Regions from separate parts of the Clostridium intestinale genome, predicted to be linked through region 2. Evidence: predicted binding sites of a transcription regulator. Region 2 holds the regulator's gene; the other holds the start of a gene.
What was found. The regulator NrdR, encoded in region 2, represses ribonucleotide reductase genes. The targets are predictions, from matches to a motif close to CACNANATNTNGTG.
Positions count from the first base shown of each region.

Region 1: P8F83_RS03885 (vitamin B12-dependent ribonucleotide reductase) is a predicted target of NrdR. The motif match lies at 1,790-1,803, and genes of this name have one in related genera.

Region 1 is NZ_CP121166.1:760,246-764,692, reverse strand. It holds gene P8F83_RS03895 (NAD(P)H-dependent oxidoreductase) at 1-831, shown strand, start outside; gene P8F83_RS03890 (putative ABC transporter permease) at 870-1,556, opposite strand; gene P8F83_RS03885 (vitamin B12-dependent ribonucleotide reductase) at 1,848-4,358, shown strand; gene P8F83_RS03880 (DUF2334 domain-containing protein) at 4,410-4,447, opposite strand, start outside.
Region 2 is NZ_CP121166.1:984,436-988,882, forward strand. It holds gene sigE (RNA polymerase sporulation sigma factor SigE) at 1-326, shown strand, start outside; gene sigG (RNA polymerase sporulation sigma factor SigG) at 407-1,180, shown strand; gene P8F83_RS05070 (YlmC/YmxH family sporulation protein) at 1,348-1,608, shown strand; gene nrdR (transcriptional regulator NrdR) at 1,668-2,129, shown strand; gene pgeF (peptidoglycan editing factor PgeF) at 2,231-2,944, shown strand; gene P8F83_RS05085 (response regulator transcription factor) at 2,964-3,662, shown strand; gene P8F83_RS05090 (HAMP domain-containing sensor histidine kinase) at 3,665-4,447, shown strand, end outside.

The sequences.
Region 1 (4,447 bases), 220 kb from region 2:
AATTTTAGCAAAATTAATACTTCTAATAAAAAGTTAACTCTAATAACTGACTCTCTTGAAAATAGCAATCTATCAAATATGATTAATACTTTTAGCTCTTTTTTTATAGATGATATAGAAATAATTAATATTCAGGAAATAGATATAAAAGGTGGCTGCTTAGGTTGTATAAAATGTGGATATAACTATGAGTGTGTTTATACTGGAAAAGATGAATTTATAGGTTTTTATAATGATAAAATTAGAAATTCAGATATTATAATTTTTTGTGGAAATATTAAAGACAGATATTTATCTTCTCTATGGAAAAGATTTTTTGATAGAAGCTTCTTTAATACCCATACACCAAGTATTACAGGTAAACAGATTGGATTTATAATATCAGGTCCATTAACTCAAATACCTAATCTAAAACAAATATTTGAGTCTTATACCCAATGGCAGAGAGCAAATCTAGTAGATTTTGTTACTGATGAATATTCTTCTATAAATGAAATAGATAATCAGCTTTATGCTTTAGCTTCAAAAGCTATAAACTTATCATTAGCTAATTTTATTAAACCCTCAACTTTCCTTGGTGTTGGAGGTACGAAGATTTTTAGAGATGATATTTACGGTAAACTTAGATTTCCTTTTTTAGCAGATTATAAGGCTTATAAGAAATTAGGAATATTTGATTTTTCACATAATTCTCTTAAATATAAAATAATGAGTACAATATTTTTAATAATGACTAAGTTTCCTAAGATAAAAAATGAAATATATTCAAATCAAATAAAACCCGGTATGATTCAAAATTTAAAGAAAATTGCCGAAGATCCAAATATATAAGAAAAAGTTGCCAGTAATAAATAATCACTGGCAACCTTTTATTTTTCAATAACGTATATCATATTAGGATATATTTTCCTTAATACTTCATCTGAATAATGTTTATCTAAATATTTATCAAGAAAAGATACCGCTTGTATTCCTTCACGTCTTTCAGTTTGCCTCTCTACTACCAAACCTGAAATACCTGTATTAAATATCATAAATATAAATAATACCCATGTTAAAGAAACTCCTATTCTATTTGGGATTTTTTCGATTAGATTTGATAAAACTGGATATATTTGTTTTACCCATATTAGCGCTAATATTCCCCAGAAAAAACAATACAATAAACTAATTCTTCCATTTAAATTAAAATTCATCTGACTATATTCCCAGGAAACTGTTCCAAATATCTTTTCTTGCACCCAACTGCATAAGTACTCATAGACTCCCCCAACTAACATTCCTCCAACAAATACCCACAAATCACGTTTATTATATAACCAATATAAACTCAAAGTTATTATAACAGCTCCAAAGCCATATACAAGATTAAAGGGTCCATATATAAGACCACTTCTGCTCTCAATTCTAAAGCGTGTTATAATGCACCAAATAGTTTCAATAACCACTCCTAAAATACATCCTATAAAAAAAATCCAAAAAATTTTGTAGCAGTTTAATCCACTAGCAAAAGATTTATTTGTTTTTTCTAAAGAATTTTTATTATCTTCTATCATCCTACCTTTCTCCTTTAAAATTTCTCTTCCTTCTACTTATATGTATTTATCTGCTTATATACCATTATTTTTTTAATAATCTTCTCAAATCCCCTTTCTCATTCACAATGTATAATTTTAAGCTATATACTTTCTCATGCATTAAAAAACTTAGAAATGAGAAGATAATAGCATTATTTACTAATAAAACTCATGACTATTCAACTATATATAGTATTTCAATTTTTGCATTCCACAATATATTGTGTGAAAATATATTAATGAAGTTTTTATTTGAAGGAGATTTGTTTTATGAATGACTTATATAAACTAATAACTAGATATTTTACTAAAGAATTAGAGACTACTAATAAGAGTGTTTATGATCTTTTTAAATGGAAGAGCGTAGCTGTTCATATTGTAGACTATAAAACTAATAAAACTATTTTTTCCAGAGAAGATTTAGAATTTCCTGACTTTTATTCACAAAATGCATGTAATATTATAGCAAGTAAATATTTTAGACAAAGTGGTGTTCCAAACTCTCTTGGCTATGAAAGAAGCATGAAGGAAATAACTCATAGATTAGTTAACTTTTGGACTACTTACGCTTTAGAACAAGGACTTATAAATAAAAAAAACTCTCAAATATTTTATGATGAACTTGCTTTTGCTCTCTTAAATCAAATGTGGGCTCCTAACTCACCTCAATGGTTTAATACTGGATTAAAACTCTCTTATAATATAAGTAAGGAAGCTGAGGGACATTTTTATTATGATGAAGAATTAGGTAAAACTCTTCAATCAAAAGATGCATACACTAGGACTCAAGGTTCTGCATGTTTTATAAACAAAATTGAAGATAAGTTGCTAGGCCCTGGTTCTATTACAGATTTAATAACTACTGAAACTAGACTTTTCAAACTTGGTTCTGGTACAGGTACCAATTTCTCAAACATAAGAGCATTAGATGAACCTTTATCTGGTGGTGGCAAATCCTCAGGCCTAATGTCTTTCTTAAAGGTACTTGATAGAAATGCAGGTGCTATAAAATCTGGCGGAACTACTAGAAGAGCTGCAAAAATGGTTTGTTTAGATTATGACCATCCAGAGATAATGGATTTTATAACTTGGAAATCAAGAGAAGAACAAAAAGTAAGAGATTTAGGTAAGATGGGGTATGACATAGGTTTTGAAGGAGAAGCATATGAAACTGTTTCTGGTCAAAACGCTAATAATTCTGTACGTTTTTCAGATGAATTTATGAAAAAGGCTACCACTAATTCTGATGAAACTATTCTTCTTAAAGGAAGAAAAACTGATGCTGTTAATAGAGTAATCTCAGTAAAAGAATTGTGGGATAGCTTTAATGAAAGTTCTTGGAATTGTGCAGATCCAGCTCCCCAATTTGATGATACAATAAATGCATGGCACACTTGCCCTGCTGGAGAAGATGGTCTATATGATGCTAAACACAACAGAATCAATGCATCAAATCCTTGTTCTGAATATCATTTCCTTGATGATACCGCATGTAACCTAGCAAGTATAAACATAAGAAAATTTTACGATGAACATAAGAAAGCCTTTGATTTAGATGCTTTAACACATCTAACTGCATTAATTCAAGTTGTTTTAGATACCACAATTTATCAAGGTCAATTTCCTACAGAAGAAATTGCAAGAAAATCCTTTATGTTTAGGACCACTGGTCTAGGTATTGCTAATACTGGCTCAACTTTAATGGCTATGGCAATTCCTTATGATAGTGAAGAAGGAAGAACAATTTCTGCAGCTTTAATGGGAATTGTTACTGGATATTCTTATTATGTTTCTTCACTTATGGCTGAGAAAATTGGTACTTTTCCGAAGTTTGATATTAATAAGGAATATATGTTAAAAGTAATTAGAAATCACTCAAGAGCCGCAGGTGCTTTATCTGGTGCTTTTGAAGATTTAAATTATACTCCAATTAAAGTTAACCATAAAGTTTTAAATGAGCTTTCTCTAAACAATTTATCTGAAACCTTAAAAACTTCTTGGAACTTAGCTTATTCACATGGAAGTGAAGTTGGGTTTAGAAATGCTCAAGTAACAGTAATAGCTCCTACAGGTACCATTGCTTTAGCAATGGATTGTGATACTACTTCCATAGAGCCTTTTTTCTCACATATAGTATGGAAAAATCTAAGCGGTGGTGGTTACATGAAACTTGTTAACTCCACTATTAAAACTGCTTTAGGAAGCTTAAATTATAGCGGTGCAGAAATTTCATCTATAGTATCATATATAGATGAAAGTGGCAAAATAGAAGGAGCTCCTTATTTAAATAAAAATCATTATTCAATTTTTGACACTGCAAATAAGTCTTCTGGAGGATATAGATTTATCTCTCCTATGGGCCATGTCAAAATGGTTGCTGCTTTAACTCCCTTTGTTTCTGGAGCTATTTCTAAAACTGTAAATCTTCCTAATGATGCTACTATAGAAGATTTTAAAGAGGTTCATGAAGAAGCCTGGAAACTTGGAGTAAAATGTATAGCACTATACAGAGATGGTTCAAAGGTTTCACAACCACTTAATGTATCATTAGATGGTACCACTAAGTCTCTTGAATCTATGAATTATAAAGAACTATTAGATTATGCTAAGTCTCTTGAAAATAAGATTAAAAATATACCTTCTAAAATAGATATTTCAAGTGAACTCATCCCAGAAGGTCATCATAAGGTAAAATGCAATAATTGTGGAAGTGAACAAATAGTTCCTAATGGAACTTGCTCCTTATGCTTAGTTTGTGGTTCTACAAGTGGTTGTAGCTAAAATAGAAAAGGACTGCTGAAAATAAAACAGCTAGTCCTTTCTATTTGTATATTAAAAATCAGTTATTTTTTTAAATTTATATCCTTTAG
Region 2 (4,447 bases):
TAAAAGCCGAAATTTCTTTTTATGAGCCACTTAACATAGATTGGGATGGAAATGAATTATTATTATCAGATATATTAGGTACAGAAAATGATATAGTATATAACCTAATAGAAGATGAAGTGGACAAACAACTTTTGTTTATGGTTCTTAAAAGTTTAAATGAAAGAGAAAAGGAAATAGTTAAATTAAGATTTGGATTATATGGGGTTAGAGAAAAGACACAGAAAGAGGTAGCCGACATGCTTGGGATATCACAATCATATATTTCAAGGTTAGAAAAAAAGATAATAAGTAGATTAAAAAAAGAAATGAATAAAATGATTTAAATTATTATCAGTATAAAATTTACTTCTTAGGGATATACTCTAAATGCAATCAGTTATTACTTCCTAAGGGGTTGATCATTTTGATAATTAATAAGGTTGAAATCTGTGGAGTAAATACTTCAAAACTTCCTGTACTAAAAGGCAAGGAAATGAAGGAGCTTTTACTCAAAATGAAAGCTGGAGATGATAGTGCTAGAGAGATATTCATAAAAGGAAACTTAAGGCTTGTATTGAGTGTTATACAAAGATTTAACAACCGTGGTGAAAATGTTGATGACCTTTTTCAGGTGGGTTGCATAGGATTAATGAAAGCTATTGACAATTTTGATTTATCACAAAATGTAAAATTTTCTACCTATGCTGTTCCAATGATTATAGGAGAAATCAGAAGATATTTAAGAGATAATAATTCAATTAGAGTAAGCAGATCTTTAAGAGATATTGCATATAGAGCTCTATTAGTGAGAGATAGATTAATTAATGAAGATAATAAAGAACCAACTATATCTCAAATTGCAAAGGAGTTAGATTTACCAAGAGAAGAGGTAGTATTTGCATTAGATGCAATACAAGACCCGGTATCATTGTTTGAGCCTATTTACCATGATGGTGGAGATGCTATTTTTGTAATGGATCAGATTAGTGATAGTAAAAATGGAGATGATAGTTGGTTAGAAAATATATCAATTAAAGAAGCCATGAAGAAATTAAACGAAAGAGAGAAATTAATATTAACATTAAGATTTTTTAATGGAAGAACGCAAATGGAAGTCGCAGATGAAATAGGTATTTCTCAAGCACAAGTCAGTAGACTAGAAAAAACAGCATTAAAACATATGCGAAAGTATGTCTAAGAGCTCAATTGAGCTCTTATTTTTCATTGTTTATAGGAGTTAGTGGCATTGTATTAATTTAAAGTGTGTAGAAATATTTTTAAACGTGCAGAAATATTTTTTTGTGTGCATATATTTTTAATTGAAGAATATTATGTAATACAGTAAAAGTTATAGGGGGGAGAACTATGGATGAGGAATTACATTCAATAAACTCTATTCGAGCTATGGAAGTTATTGATATTGAGCGTGGAGCTAAAATAGGATTTGCTAGAGATTTTAAAATAGATTGTGAAAGTAGTACCATAGAGTCAATACTTATTCCAGTTCAAAAAGGATCTTGGTTTGGTAAAGTGGAATTTATAGAAGTACCATGGAAAGATATAATAAAAATAGGTGATGATGTTATTTTAGTTAAGTTAAATACATTTATGGATGAAATACTCTAGAAAAAAGCGTCTATTGACTGTATAATATAATTACTTTAGAAAAGAAGGGCGTGAAGTTAGTGAGATGTCCATATTGTTCTTATGAAGAAAGTAAGGTTGTTGATTCTCGTTCTACAGAGGATTTTACAGCTATTCGAAGAAGAAGAGAATGTCTTAGCTGTGGGAAAAGATACACAACTTATGAAAAGGTTGAAGATATACCTATTTTGGTAATTAAAAAGGATATGAACCGTGAGATTTTCTCAAAGGAAAAAATAGTTAGCGGTTTAATAAAAGCATGCCAAAAGCGACCTGTATCTAGAGCTCAAATTGAAGATTTAGCTAATGATGTTGAAAAAGCTATTAGCAACAAGATGATTTCTGAGGTTAAGTCAGAATATATTGGTGAGATGATAATGGAAAGGCTTAAGGTAATAGATGAAGTATCCTATGTTAGATTTGCATCTGTATACAGACAATTTAAGGATATTAATACTTTTTTACAGGAAATTAAAAGCTTAATGACAAACAAGGACTACTAATAGAAGGTAGTCCTTTTGTTATAATTAAGTTAAAAAAGCAATTAAAATGTTTCAAATTAACTATAAAATGTTAAAATTAAATTACTTGAGGAGGATAATTGATGACAAATATTAACAATGAAGAATTCATATCATTTTCTGATGATAAGTTTGAAATATATTTTTCTATAGGAGATAAAAATTATAACAGAAAACTTGAAAAAGGCAGGAATAATATAGAGAAGTTAAAAGACATATTTGAATTAAATTCTATAAAGTATCTTACCCAAATACATTCAGATAAAATCATAAATGTATTAAGTGTTGATGAAGAAACTAATAGCGAAGAGGCAGACGGCCTAATTACTACTTTAAAAAATGTAGGAGTAGGTGTTTTTTATGCAGACTGTGTTCCAGTTATATTATATGACAAGGTTAAGGGCGTCATAAGTGCAGTTCATAGCGGATGGAGAGGAACTTATGATGAAATAGTTAAGAATGCAATAAGTATGATGAAAGATAAATATAAATCAAAAGAAGAAGATATTAAAGTTATTATAGGTCCACATATTAGACAATGCTGCTACGAGATTAGTGAAGAATTAAGAGATAAGTTTAATAATAAGGAATCTTTTAAGGGAGAAAATCTTTTTGCTGGGAGAAATCTTTCATTAGAGAAAGTAATATTAAAAACATTGAGCAATAATAGGATAAAAGAAGAAAATATACAGACTATTAAATTATGTACTTGTTGCGATACCAATAATAAATTACATTCCTATAGAAGAGATGGAAATGAAGCTGGAAGATGTTATTCGTTTATAGTTAAAAGATAATTAATTGGAGGGGATTTTTGTGGCTAATGAAAAAATTCTTATTGTAGATGATGAAGAACATATATTGGAGTTATTAAAATTCAATTTAGAGAATGCTGGATATAAGGTCACTACATCTACTAATGGTATAGATGCATTAAAAAAGGTAAAAAATGATTTGCCTAATCTAGTATTATTAGATTTAATGTTACCTGGGTTAGATGGGTATGATGTGTGTAAGGAGATTAGAAAAGATCCTAATGCTCAAAATATACCTATAATTATGACTACTGCTAAGAGCGAAGAATTAGATAAAATATTAGGGCTTGAATTAGGTGCTGATGATTATATAACAAAGCCATTTTCAATAAGAGAGCTTCTTGCAAGAGTTAAAGCAGTTTTAAGAAGAATTAATACCACTCCAACTTCAGAAAGAGCTTTTAGTTTTTCTAATATATCAGTAGATTTTAATAAACATGAAGTGGTAAAGGATGGAGAAAAGGTAGATTTAACATTAAAAGAATTTGAACTGTTAGAAATACTTATAAAAAATAGAGGTAGAGTTTTAACAAGAGAAACTTTACTTGATAAAATATGGGGATATGAGTACATTGGTGAAACAAGAACTGTAGATGTTCATATAAGACATCTAAGAAAAAAAATTGAGATAGACGATAAAAATCCTAAGTTGATAGAAACTATTAGAGGAATAGGCTATAGATTTTTTAATGGAGATTAAATATGAAAAAGAAGATATTAATAACTGTAATTATAGCAATCTTATTTGCATTAATTGTAATAAGTTCTTCATTTATAGCCATAGTAAATTATAGATATATCGACAGTTCTAAGGAAACTTTAAAATTCTATAATGATTTAATAAAATATTCAGATTTAAGCAAAATTGAAAATCTAAAGGAACTAGTTAAGGCTGATGAAGAAGCAAAACAAGTAAGAATCACATACATATTGCCTGACGGAACTGTAATTTATGATACAAATGTAGATAAATCTACACTTGAAAATCATAATAACAGGGAGGAAGTTAAAGAAGCAGAAGAAGAAGGAGAAGGCTCCGCTGTAAGATATTCAACCACACTAAAGAAAACATTAGTGTATTATGCTACAAAATTAAATGATGGAAGTATTATAAGAACCTCTATTGCTATAGAGAATACTAAAGTATTTAAAGATGGACTTTTAAAATATTATTTAGTTATACTTGCAATTGTAATTTCTATTTCTATTATAATATCTTTAAAATTAATTAGGGTTATATTAGAGCCTGTTAGAGAAATGGAGTTTATCACTTCTAGAATTGCTAGAGGGGAATTAAACAGGAGAGTAAAAATATTATCCAATGATGAACTAGGTACATTAGGAAAAACATTTAATAATATGGCAGATCAATTACAAGGAAAGATAAATGAAGTTTTAGACAAGCAGAATCGATTAGAAGCTATATTACAAAGTATGGATAGTGGTGTGATAGCTGTAGACAGAAAACATAATGTCATAATGATG